Regions from separate parts of the Streptomyces sp. NPDC020996 genome, predicted to be linked through region 2. Evidence: riboswitches for the same ligand, from Rfam matches in the RefSeq annotation. Region 2 holds a riboswitch; each other region holds the start of a gene.

Region 1 (4,242 bases), on a different contig from region 2:
GCGCCGGAGAACTTGCCCGCGTTGCGGGTCGGCTGGGGCGTCTTGGCGACCTGGGTGATGTGGTAGGCGATGCCGGGGTTGGGGCCGAAGTAGGCGTCGATCTTGCCGCTGCCCAGGGCCAGGTAGGTGCTGTTGCTGTCCTGGAAGTACTTGACGGTGAGCTTCTTGCCCTCGCTCTCCAGCTTCTTCTTCCACTCCAGCAGGATCTTCTCCTGGTTGGTGCCGGAGCCGACGGCCACGGTGAGGCCGGCCAGGCTGCGGTAGTCGCCGTCGAAGTTCCAATTGCTCTTCTCGGGCACCTCGAAGGCGAGGTTGTCCTGCCGGTAGGAGGCGAACTCGTACTTCTTCTTGCGTTCCTCGGTGTCGGTGACGTTGGAGAAGGCGACGTCGACCTTGCCGCTGTCGATGCCGACGAAGAGGTTCTCCCAGGTGGAGTTCTTCAGTTCGGGCTTCAGGCCGAGGACCGCGGCGACGAGGCGGCCGAGGTCGGGCTCGGCGCCGGTGAGGGACTTCTGGTCGCTGCCGACGTACGCCAGCGGCGGGAAGCCGGACGGCAGCGCGCCGACGCCGATGACGAGCTTGCCGGACTTGCGGACGGAGGCGGGCAGTTCGGCGCTGATGGACTTCACCTCGGCGACCTTGAGAGTGGTCTCCTTCGCGGCGCCGTTGGACAGCCGTCCCACGGTCACGGACCCGGCGGCGGTGCTGCCGGTGCCGGTGGCCGCGTCACTGTCGCCGCCGCAGGCGGCGAGCCCGGCGGCGAGGGCGGTGACGGCGGTGGCCGCCGTGAGGCCGCGCAGCAGGTGACGTCGGGAGAGGTGGGAAGGCATGGCTGTTCCTTGTCGTTCGGTGAGGGTGTTGCTGGTGGTGCCTGTGCTACGGGGGTGGTGGTCTGGGGGGCGGCCGGTTCAGAGGACCTTGCTCAGGAAGTCCCGGGTCCGCTCGTGCCGGGGGTTGTCCAGGACCTCGGCGGGCGGGCCCTGCTCGACGACCCGGCCTTCGTCGAGGAAGACGATCCGGTCGGCGATCCGGCGGGCGAAGCCGATCTCGTGGGTGACGATGACGAGCGTGGTTCCGCTGCTCGCCAGGTCCTCGATGACGGCGAGGACTTCGCCGACGAGTTCGGGGTCGAGGGCGGAGGTGGGTTCGTCGAAGAGGATGACGCCGGGGCGCAGGGCGAGCGCGCGGGCGATGGCCACGCGCTGCTGCTGGCCGCCGGACAGCTGGCGCGGGTAGGCGCCGGTCCGGTCGGCGAGGCCGACCCTGCCGAGCAGTTCGCGGGCGAGTTCCCGTGCCTCGGCCTTGGCGAGCCGGCCGGTGGCGACGGGGGCGGCGGCCACGTTGTCCAGCACGGTCAGGTGCGGGAAGAGGTTGAAGTTCTGGAAGACGAAGCCGATGCGGCTGCGCTGGGCGAGGATGGTCCGCTCGCTCAGCTCCCTCAGCCGCTCGCCGTGCCGGCGTACGCCGATCAGCTCGCCGCCCACGCTGACGTGGCCGATCTCCGGCTTCTCCAGGTGGTTCATCACCCGCAGCAGGGTCGACTTGCCGGAGCCGGACGGGCCGAGGATCACGGTGACCTCGCCGGGGCGCACGGTCAGGTCGATGCCGTCCAGGACGCGGTGGGCGCCGTACCACTTGTGCACGTCGTGCACCTCGACCGCGGCGGGCCGGGTGCTGAGGGTCTCGGCGGTCATACGGCGGCCTCCCTGCGCGCACGGTCCCGCAGGTCGCGCAGGCCGGTGCGGAGCTTCTGCAGCGGCGTCGGCGGCAGGGAGCGGGTGGCGCCCCGGGCGTAGTACCGCTCGACGTAGAACTGGGCGACGGACACCAGGCTGGTCAGGATCAGGTACCAGACGGTGACCACCAGCAGCAGCGGCACGATGTCGCCGGGGTAGGTGCTGCCCATCGTCTGCGCGGAGCCGAACAGGTCGAGCAGGGACACGTAGAAGACCAGCGAGGTGCCCTTGATCAGGCCGATGAGCTGGTTGACGTAGTTCGGGACGATCGACCGCAGCGCCTGCGGGAGGACGATCCTGGTGAACTGGTAGCTCTTGGGCAGGCCGAGCGCCGCGGCGGCCTCGTGCTGGCCCTGGTCGACGGAGAGGAGGCCGCCGCGGACGACCTCGGCGGCGTAGGCCGCCTCGTTGAGGCTGAGGCCGACGACGGCGACCACCATGTCGGTGGCGAGCCGGGACTCGTCGAAGGTGAAGAAGGCGGGCCCGAAGGGGACGCCGAGGCTCAACGTCTGGTACAGGGCGCTGAAGTTGTAGAGGAACAGCAGCACCACGATCAGCGGGATGGAGCGCAGCGCCCAGACGTAGGTCCAGCTGACCGCGCGCAGCACCGGGGACTTCGAGAGGCGGGCCAGGGCGAGGAGGATGCCGCCGAGCAGGCCCAGCACGGCGCTGTAGGCGGTGACTTCGAGGGTGATGAGGAGCCCGTCGAGGATGGTCGGCCGAAGGAACCAGTAGCCGAAGCGGTCCCACTGGTAGAAGGGGTTGGTCGCCAGACCGTGCACGAACTGGGCCACGAGGACCAGGACGACCGCGGTGGCGATCCAGCGTCCGGGCCGCCGCAGCGGCTGGACGCGCTGTGCGGACAGGGTCTTTGACGGTGTGTCGGCGGGCGGTGCCCCGGCGAGGGACACGGCGCCTGGGAGTTCACTCATGGAGGGCTCCGGCTGGGTCGGACACCCCCGGACCGTGACGGCGTGTGCCGCGACGGCGAGCGGCGCATACGCGCGGGCGTACGGACCGGGGGCGGAAAGGACAACGGCACACCGGGCGGGCGGTGTTCGTCAGGGATGCGCGGGCCGCTCAGGCCGGTGGCCGGCCTGGGGGCCGAGTCTGCCGGTGCTGGTGGTCAGCCGTGGCAGCGGGCGCGGCCCGGTGCGGTACACAGTGCGCTGCTGACGCGCAGCAGATCGACGGCGCGGTCGGCGACGAGCGGCTTCGCGCACGGCGGTACGCAGCTCAGGGGACGGCGTGTCACCGTCCTGAAAGCTGCGTACATCTCGTCACCGTCACTGTTCCGGCCCTGCGGGCCTCGCGCTTACCGAAAAACGTCATCCGGTCCGGTCGTCACCTGGGGCACCCCACCGCTGAGCGAGGGTTGCCGGTCAGCGAGCCAGGGCTTGGCGCTGACGCTCATGACCGTTGTGAGCCGCAAGTCAATGCGCTCGGCCCGGCCGATGTCAACACCGGTCCACCAGGTGGAACGGTCAGGGGGTGTGGGCGGCCCAGTCCAGGATCCGGACGGCGGCTCCGGCGTCCTCCAGGCCCCGGCAGCGGGCGTGGTGGCGGCGGGCGATGCCGTCCAGGTCGAGGTGCGGTCCGAAGGCGGGGTGGGCGGTCAGGCGGCGGGCGTAGGCCCACAGGGCGGGGTGGGCGGCGACGCGGTGGACGGCGGAGGCGTCCAGGTGGTTGCGGTGCACCGTGTCGAGCAGCACCAGCGCGGACCACAACTCGACGTCGGCGGCGGTGACCTGATCGCGGATCAGGTACGTGCGCCCGTCGAGCCACCGCTCCAGGGCGCCCAGCGTGGTGAGCAACTCCTCCAGTGCGGCGGCGCGTTCGTCCGGCCCGGTGTCCGCGGCGCCGGCCCGCTGCGCGGCGCGTTCGATGCCGTGCGCGCACATCCGCTCGACGGCCTCGATCTCCGACTCCGCGCCGCGGGGGTACGGTGAGGGGCGGCCGGCGCCGAAGCCGCGGGCGAGGTCGCGCATGATGTCGGGGGCGTGGGTGCTGACGATGCGCCCGGACCAGTCGTCGCCGAGCACGGGTGCGACGGCGGGGCCGCCGTAGCGGTGGGCGCTGGCGTCGTACAGCGGGCGCAGGGCGTGGTAGCCGCCGTCGGGCAGGTCGGGGACGGCGGGCAGGACGGTGACCGGGCAGACGGCGTCCAGGCCGAGCAGGGTGTGGGTGACGGCGATGCGCAGGCCGTCGGGACACGCGGTCGACAGGTACAGGCGGTAGCGGAGCGGGACGGCGTAGTGACCGCTGCGGGCGTCCCTGCCGATCCGGCCCCGGAAGGCGGTGCCGGGCTCGGCGGACGCGTGGGCGGCCAGTGGTGCGATGGACATGACTCTCCCCGGGAGCGGGCGCGGACGTGCGCGCGGCGGAAGCGACGTCGGGCGGCTCGGCCGTAGGCACCCCTGTGCGCCGGCGCGGCGCGGCTCTGGGTCGCGCCGACGCGGATGGGTACGGCTCAGCGCAGAGGGGCGATCGCGCTGCACACACGCAG
Region 2 (4,242 bases):
CGAAGACGGGCTCCAACGGCGTCTGGTACAGCATGTGGTGCACGAACCACAGCACCGAGTTGGCGATGCCGTTGTAGGCGTCGGCGTGCACGTCGGCCGGGACGTCCAGCATCCGCACGCCGTCCTCGCCGACCCCGCGGCGCACCGCCTCTCTGTCCCCGTCACCCAGCGCGGAGCACACCCACAGGGCGCCCGCCTCCGGCCCGATGGCCGACAGACCGGAGACCAGTCCGCCCCCGCCCCGCTTGGCGAACAGCGAGCCGTCCTCCCGCACCTGGTACGAAACGGGCCCGCGGTTGGACGCGACCAGCACCTGATGAGCGGCACCGCGCGCGGAACCAGCGGACGAGGAGGCGGAAGGGGACGGGGAAGCGGCAGGGGAGGGAGAAGCAGAAGGGGAAGGGGAAGCCGAGGAAGCCATAAGCCCAAACTAGCCCGGCCGCGGATTGCTCAAACGTGCGTCCGGTTTCCCCGCCCGCACGAGTGTCGCGAGACGCCAGATCCGGCCGACGGACGCCGCCACCCGCAAGCCCACGGCGCCCCGGCAGCGCCCGAAGGGGCGCGGGGAACTGCGCGACCGGCCACGACGGTGCCGCAGATGACTGACGGCGCGGCGCGGCAGGGTCGGTGGCACCTTCGCGGCGGCCTGGCAGCGCCCGTAGGGGCGCGGGGAACTGCGCGACCGGCCACGACGGTGCCGCAGACGACTGACGGCGCGGCAGGGTCGGTGGCACCTTCGCGGCGGCCTGGCAGCGCCCGTAGGGGCGCGGGGAACTGCGCGACCGGCCACGACGGTGCGGCAGACGACTGACGGCGCGGCGCGGCAGGGTCGGTGGCACCTTCGTGGCGGCCTGGCAGCGCTCCGTAGGGGCGCGGGGAACTGCGCGACCGGCCACGACGGCGCGGCAGACGCCCGCCGGCATGCCGCGGCACGGCACGGCATGCCGCCGCACCACCAGCGGAGCGCTCACGCCACCTTGCGGGTCTGGTACTCCGCCAGTTCCGCCATCGGCGGCCGTTCCTCCGTGTCCACGGAGTAGGTGCGCGGCTCGAAACCGTCCTCGCCGCGTTCGAACTGGGTGAGCGCGGGCCGGATGAGGTGGCCGCGGGCCAGACGGAGCTGGGCGGTGCGGTAGATCGCGGCGGCCATCCGGCCGAGCGCCTGCCCGTCCTGGTGCCGGTGCTTGCGCACGCCCACGTCGACCTGGGCGAGGGCGTCCAGGCCCACCAGGTGCAGGGCGTCGACCAGCATGCCCAGCTCCACCCCGTAGCCGACCGGGAAGGGCAACTGCTCCAGCAGGCTGCGGCGGGCGGCGTACTCGCCGCCGAGCGGCTGCACGAACCCGGCCAGCTGCGGCCAGTGCATGTTCAGCAGCGGGCGCGCCATCAGCTCGGTGACCCGGCCGCCCTGGCCCGCCGCGCCGCCGAGCGGACGGTCGTACATCGCCTTGACCAGATCGACCCCGGGGTCGGTGAGCAGCGGGCCCACGATCCCGGAGACGAAGTCGGAGGAGAACTCCTTCAGGTCGGCGTCGATGAAGCAGACGATGTCCCCGCTCGTGACGAGCAGGGAGCGCCACAGCACCTCCCCCTTGCCGGGGACGGCGGGTATGCGCGGCAGGATGTCGTCGCGGTGGACCACCCGCGCGCCCGCCGCCGCGGCGACCTGGGACGTGCGGTCGGTGGACCCGGAGTCGACGACGACGATCTCGTCGACGAGCGGGACCTGCTGCATGAGGTCGTGACGGATGACCGCGACGATGTCGCCGACCGTCCCCTCCTCGTTGAGCGCGGGCAGCACGACACTGACCGACTGGCCCGTGCGCTGCTTGGCAGCCAGGACCATGTGCAGCGGCCGGTCGGTCACGGACCAGGAGCGGGTTTCCAGCCAGCGCTCGACTTCGTTCAGCACAGTGCGCGGCTCCTCTGCGTTCTCTCGGCGAGCGGACCCTGTGATCCATCTCGCGGTTCGGACGGCTATCTCAACTGTCCTGGCCTTCGGTTACAGTCTTGAACAACGCTGATGACCATCGCATGTCGGGGGTCGCCACGCGCTCACAACCGAATACCGCTCATCCAGAGGGGCAGAGGGACACGGCCCGATGAAGCCCCGGCAACCCTCCAGCCGGTTCTCGTACCGATCACCGTTGATCGCCGCGCGAGGCTCCCGGCTAGGGAAGGTGCCAAATCCGTCTCACGGCGAGATGCGTCGTGAGGAAGATGAGGAGAAAGGGCCTCGCCTCACATGGCTGTGCAGACTGTTGCAAGCACCACGGACTCCACCGTAGACCTCGGCCCCGCCGCGGCTCTGTCCTGTCGCGAATGCGGCCACCGCGTCCCCCTCGGACCGGTCTTCGCCTGCGAGGAGTGTTTCGGCCCGCTGGAGATCGCGTACGACTTCTCGGCCTACGACACCGAGGAGCTCCGCAGGCGCATCGAGGCGGGACCCGCGAACATCTGGCGTTACGCGCCGCTGCTGCCCGTCCCCGCGGACGTGGCCGACAAGCCCAACCTGAACCCGGGCTGGACCAAGCTCGTCAAGGCCGACAACCTCGCCCGCGAGCTCGGCGTGACCGGCGGGCTGTATGTGAAGGACGACTCCGGCAACCCGACGCACTCCTTCAAGGACCGTGTGGTCGCCCAGGCCCTGGAGGCCGCCCGCGCCTTCGGCTTCACCACCCTCTCCTGCTCCTCCACCGGCAACCTGGCCGGCGCCGTCGGCGCCGCGGCCGCCCGCGCCGGCCTCCGTTCCTGCGTGTTCATCCCGCACGACCTGGAGCAGGGCAAGGTCGTCATGGCCGCCATCTACGGCGGCGACCTCGTCGGCATCGAGGGCAACTACGACGACGTCAACCGCTTCTGCTCCGAGCTCATCGGCGACCCGGCCGGCGAGGGCTGGGGCTTCGTCAACGTCAACCTGCGGCCGTACTACGCGGAAGGGTCCAAGACCCTGGCGTACGAGGTGTGCGAGCAGCTCGGCTGGCGGCTGCCGGACCAGATCGTCATCCCCATCGCCTCCGGCTCGCAGCTCACCAAGGTCGACAAGGGCCTCCAGGAGCTGATCAAGCTCGGGCTCGTCGAGGACAAGCCGTACAAGATCTTCGGCGCGCAGGCGCTGGGCTGCTCGCCGGTGTCCACCGCCTTCAAGGCCGGCCACGACGTGGTCCGCCCGCAGAAGCCGGACACCATCGCCAAGTCCCTCGCCATCGGCAACCCGGCCGACGGCCCCTACGTCCTCGACATCGCCCGCCGCACCGGCGGCGCCGTGGAGGACGTCACCGACGAGCAGGTCGTCGACGCGATCAAGCTGCTCGCCCGGACCGAGGGCATCTTCGCCGAGACGGCGGGCGGCGTGACGGTCGGCGTGACGAAGAAGCTGATCGACAACGGCGTCCTCGACCCCACGAAGACCACCGTCGTCCTCAACACCGGCGACGGCCTGAAGACGCTGGACGCGGTGGCCGGCACCGGCCTCACCGCGACCATCCGCCCCAACCTTGAGTCGTTCCGAGAGGCCGGCCTCGCTTGACCTCCTCCTCGGTGTCCCGGGGAGTCCAGTGGTCACCCGCTGGGCTTCCTGCTTCCCGGCCGACCGCCCCCGGGCCGGACCCAAGCCGAGGTCTTACGCCGGCTCCACAGGCCGAAACCGCCGGCCCGGCGGCCGAAACGCAAAGTAGTCTTGTAGTCACTGGAGGTCAAACCGCATGAGCGTGACCGTTCGCATCCCCACCATCCTGCGCACCTACACCGGCGGTCAGGCCGAGGTCCCCGCCGAGGGCGCGACCCTCGCCGAGGTCATCGCGGATCTGGAGAAGAACCACACGGGCATCGCCGCCCGCGTCCTGGACGACCAGGGCAAGCTGCGCCGCTTCGTCAACGTCTACGTCAACGACGACGACGTCCGCTTCGAGCAGGGCCTGGAGACCGTCACCCCCGACGGGGCCGGCGTCTCCATCATCCCGGCCGTCGCGGGCGGCTGACCTGGCCGTTCGTTTACCGCCGGTAACGACGGTGACGCAGAGTTCTGACCGATTGCCCCCTCCGTGAGAGAAGCGGAGGGGGCAATTCTGTATGGTTGAGCGCGGTACAGTTGGGGAACCCACCCCCGGCTCCGCGCGCCGGACGCGATCAGTGCCCGCTCCGATGCGTCGAGAAATAGCCAAAGTGTGCGAGTCTTTTGCGCCATTCGCTCTTTATGTGCGGCCCGACTTGCCCTGAATTCGGGGGAATTCTTACTACATT
Region 3 (4,242 bases), on a different contig from region 2:
CGGGCGTGGCGTAGGTCAGGATCGCGAACAGGCGCAGGACCGCGTCCGGCGCCCGGTCGCGGCGGGAGGCCGCCACCATGCCCAGCGGGACGCCGATGACCGAAGCCACCAGGAGTGCGTAGCAGGCGAGTTCGACGGTCGCCGCGCCGTACGTGCCGAGCACGTGCGTCACCGGCTGGTTGTCGGTGACCGTGCGGCCGAAGTCGCCGGTGGCCAGCGAGCGCAGGTAGTCCAGGTACTGGGTGAACAACGGCCGGTCGTAGCCCGCCTGGTGGAGCTTGGCCTGGAGCTGGTCCGGGGTGAGGCGGTCGCCGAAGGCGGCGGTGATCGGGTCGCCGGTCAGCCGCATCAGGAAGAAGACCAGACTGACCAGGATCAGCACGGTGGGGATGATGAGGAGGAAGCGGACCGCCAGGTAGCGGGCGAACCCGTACCCGGCGGCGCCGTCGGCCGGGGTGGCGACGGCGCCGGGGGTCTCCTGCGTCAGGGTGCTCACTTCTTCGAGAGCCCGGCCCAGCGGAACTGGTACGTCGCGTCCAGCTCGTCCGGCACGCCGCTGACGCCGGTGCGGGTGACGATGGCGGTGGAGCCCTGCAGCAGCGGCAGCAGCGGCACCTGGGCGGCGGCCTTGTCCTGTGCCTGCTTCAGCAGTTCGGTCCGCTCGGCGGCGTCCGTCTCGGTCTCCTCCTTCTTGATCAGCGTGCGCACGGCGGGGTCGTCGTAGCCGTTGGCGACCCAGCTGTTGGCCGAGTAGAAGGGCGAGAGGTAGTTGTCGGCGTCGAGGTAGTCGGCGTACCAGCCGAGCTGGTAGAGCGGGTAGAGATGCTTGACGCGGTCCTTGCCGTACTGGGTCCACTCGGTGGACTGCAGGTTCACCTTGAACAGCCCGGTCGCTTCGAGCTGCGTCTTGATCAGCGCGTACTCGTCGGCCGACGACGAGCCGTAGTGGTCGCTGTTGTACTGGAGGTTGAGGGTGACCGGTGTGCTGACCTTCGCCGCCTTCAGCCGGGCCGCCGCGGCGGCCTTGTCGGGGCCGCCCTTCTTGTCGCCGTAGAGCGACTTGAAGGACGGGGTGGCACCGGTCAGTCCGTCCGGGACGGAGCTGTACAGCGGCTGGTAGGTGTTCTTGTAGACCTGCTGGGCGAGTTGGGACCGGTCGACGGAGTCCGCGACCGCCTGGCGGACGGCGAGCGCCTTCTTCGCGTCGGCGTTCTTGGTCTTGGTGCCGTAGGGCTGGGCGGCCAGGTCGAAGACGATGTAGCGGATTCCGTTGCCGGAACCGGTGTGGACCTTGACGCCCTTCTGCTTGGCGAGGTCGTCCAGGTCGGTCGTGGTCAGCGTGCGGTAGACGGCGTCGATGGTGCCCTGCTGGACGTCGAGCTTCAGATTGCCGGCGTCGGTGTAGTACTTCAGCCGGACGTTCTTGGTCTTCGGCGTGCCCAACTGGCCCTGGTACTCGGCGTTGGCGGTGAAGGACACCAGCGAGTTCTTGTCGTAGCTCTGGATGCCGTACGGCCCGTTCCACGGCTTGGCCGTGACGATCGACTTGTCGTCGAGGATCTTGTCCGCGGGGAACACCTGCTCGTCCACGATGTAGCCGGCGGCCGTGGACAGCACCTGCGGGAACAGCGTGTCGTCGGCCGACTTGAGGGTGAAGACGACGGTGGCCGGGTCCGGGGCGGCGACCGAGGAGAGGTTGTACAGCAGCGACGACGGTCCGTTCTCGTCGGCGATCTTCAGATTCCGGTCGAAGCTGAACTTGACGTCAGACGAAGTGAGTTCGTGGCCGTTGGCGAACTTCAGGCCCTTCTTGAGCGTGACGGTGTACTCCTTGGGTCCCGTCAGCTCGATTCCGGTGGCCAGATCCGGGGAGACCTCCGCGGAGCCGTTCTTCTGGCTGAGCAGGGTCGCGAAGACCTCGCTCTCGACGGTGCCGGAGCCCGCGTCCCACGAGCCGGCCGGGTCGAGGCTGGTGACCTGGTCGGTCGTACCGACGGTGATCGCCGCGGCGGAGCTCGCGGTGCTGCCGTCCTTGCTGCTGGTGCAGCCGGTCAGCGCCACCAGGAACGCCGTGCCGAGGGATATCGCGCCGAGGCCGGACCGGAGGGATCTGTCCGGTGTCGGGCCGTTGTGCAGTGCCATCAGGAATCTCTGCTTCCGTATCGGGGGTGCGCAGGCAGCCGTGACGCAGGGCTGTGCCGTGGCGTGCCGGTCACGTGGGAAAGGGAGAAAGGAGGTGGAGAGGGTCAAACGGGCGGGTGGCAGGTCTGCCGGCCCGAGGAGGGGTGGATCAGCCCGTACACAGACAGCTGGACACCAGCAGCAGATCGACATGAAGCCGGGAGCACAGCATCAAGGCTCCAGCCATGCCGTCCTCCCGGGTTCTGGCCCGCCTCGGGGCCGAGTGAGCGCACTTGCAGAATGAGAAAATCCGCCGAGCCTTCACCTGGGGCACCCCACTGCGTCGAGGGTTGCCGTCCGGCCAGCCAGGGCTTGATCACCGGAACTCGTAGCTCGCGCTCACCGTAGATCGGCAGTTCTTCCGGCGTCAAGACGGGCCCTGACCCTGGATCAGGTCCGGGGCCGACTGACGTCCAGGCGCTCCACGGCCTCCGGGTCAGGCAGGCAGGACGAACGGAGGGTGTGCCCCGTTGAGGAAGTAGTCGCCGACGTCGCGGAGCCGCTGGGCGGCAGGCTCGTACAAGGTGTGGGTCCTCGCATTGCGCCAGAAGCGGTCGAAGCCCAGCCGCGCGGAAGCGGAGCGGGAGCCGATGACGTCGAGGGCGCGGGTGGTGGATTCCTGCGCGGCTCTGGAAGCGGCGGCTTCGGCCATGGTCACGAGGACCGAGATGTCAGCGTACTCGTCGTAGGTGAGGTCCTCGCCGCGTGCCAGGCCGCCGTGCACGGCTTCCACCGCTTGACCGGTGAGTGCGGAGGCGGCACGGGTGAGGACGGTGAGCTCTCCGTAGGCGGTCAGCGCGTACGGATCCTCAGGAGAGCCGCCCGGCCGGGCAGGATGCCAGGACGAACGGCCCGCCCTGGTGTACTCACGGGCCTCGGCGAGCACTCCCTCGGCAATGCCGAGAAGGAGTTGGACGGACAGGAGGCGTCCGATCGGTGATGTGAGAGCGGCCTGGGGTGACAGCACGTCGTCGTCTGCGGACAGGGAGCCGAGTACGTCGTGGGCGGCGATCGGCACGGCGTCGAACTCCACGCTGCCGCCGGCCGCGAGCCGCTGGCCGAAGGTGTCCGCGTCGCCGTAGATCCGCACGCGGCGATGGGCGGGATCGGCGACGACGACGAGCGGTTCGCCGGTGTCGGCCCGCTCGGCCCGCACGGCGAGGCGGTCGGCGACCAGGACCCCGGTGGTGTAGCTCTGCCGACCGTCAAGTACGTAGCCCCTGCCTTTCCTGGTCAGGGTCAGAGGCAGTTCCTGCGGGGCGAGACCGCCGCCCCAGCACCACTGCTGCGTCGCCGACTGTTGTTCGATCCGGGTGGCGGCGGCGGGCTGGGCGAAGAACCGGGCGCTCCATGACAGGAAGTAGTGACAGCCGAGCAGTTGCCCGATGGCGCCGTCGGCGGCGACGATCTCCCGGACGACGGCGTACGCCGTCGTCCAGTCCGCGCCGCCTCCCCCGGACTCGGCCGGCACGAGAAGCGTCAGCAGCCCGGCTTCACGCAGCCGGGACACCTCGTCGAACGGGGCTTTGCCCGCGTGCTCCCTGGCCGCCGCGTCCGTGGTCAGGTCCTCCGCCGTCTCGCGAGCCACGTGCAGCCAGTGCGCACGGCCGGGCCCGGTCCGGTCGGACTTCCCGGCGGATCCGGACGGCGCAGTGGCAACGCCCATGGCGGTGACCTCCTCAAGTTCGTGAGTCGCAGGCGGTGTTGAGAATCTCTCATTGGTCGGGCACGTACTTGTAGCCCACGCCCCGTACGGTGACGATCCGGTGCCGGTGTGCGCTGCCCAGCTTGCGGCGCAGGCGCGCGATGTGGACGTCCACGGTGCGGCCGTCGCCGATGTGGTCGTAGCCCCAGACGCCGGCTATCAACGCCTCGCGCGAGTGCACTTGGTGGGGTTGCCGAACGAGGTGGGCGAGCAGCTCGAACTCCAGGTAGCTCAGGTCGAGTTCACGTCCGTCCACCTCTGCGACATGTCGTCCGGTGTCGACCCGGACGACTCCCTCTCCCGTCTGCCGCACGGGAGGTGAGTCCGTGTAGGCGACCGGTCGGATCTCGGGCCGT

The links. Region 2 has a riboswitch for S-adenosylmethionine ahead of thrC (threonine synthase). Riboswitches for the same ligand answer to the same signal wherever they lie in the genome.
Region 1: another riboswitch for S-adenosylmethionine. It lies ahead of AB0G63_RS11335 (amino acid ABC transporter permease); the one in region 2 lies ahead of thrC (threonine synthase).
Region 3: another riboswitch for S-adenosylmethionine. It lies ahead of AB0G63_RS01565 (ABC transporter substrate-binding protein); the one in region 2 lies ahead of thrC (threonine synthase).

Annotation. Positions count from the first base shown of each region.
Region 1 is NZ_JBFADM010000011.1:151,368-155,609, reverse strand. Features, by position in the region: gene AB0G63_RS11345 (ABC transporter substrate-binding protein) at 1-830, opposite strand, end outside; gene AB0G63_RS11340 (amino acid ABC transporter ATP-binding protein) at 909-1,694, opposite strand; gene AB0G63_RS11335 (amino acid ABC transporter permease) at 1,691-2,668, opposite strand; SAM riboswitch class IV at 3,043-3,154, opposite strand; gene AB0G63_RS11330 (glutathione S-transferase C-terminal domain-containing protein) at 3,221-4,081, opposite strand; gene AB0G63_RS11325 (putative leader peptide) at 4,207-4,242, opposite strand, start outside.
Region 2 is NZ_JBFADM010000004.1:181,277-185,518, reverse strand. Features, by position in the region: gene AB0G63_RS04900 (trehalose-6-phosphate synthase) at 1-313, opposite strand, end outside; gene AB0G63_RS04895 (glucosyl-3-phosphoglycerate synthase) at 968-1,912, opposite strand; SAM riboswitch class I at 2,070-2,227, shown strand; gene thrC (threonine synthase) at 2,246-3,529, shown strand; gene AB0G63_RS04885 (MoaD/ThiS family protein) at 3,705-3,980, shown strand.
Region 3 is NZ_JBFADM010000002.1:45,154-49,395, forward strand. Features, by position in the region: gene AB0G63_RS01560 (ABC transporter permease) at 1-496, opposite strand, end outside; gene AB0G63_RS01565 (ABC transporter substrate-binding protein) at 493-2,142, opposite strand; SAM riboswitch class IV at 2,406-2,515, opposite strand; gene AB0G63_RS01570 (acyl-CoA dehydrogenase family protein) at 2,618-3,847, opposite strand; gene AB0G63_RS01575 (winged helix-turn-helix domain-containing protein) at 3,897-4,242, opposite strand, start outside.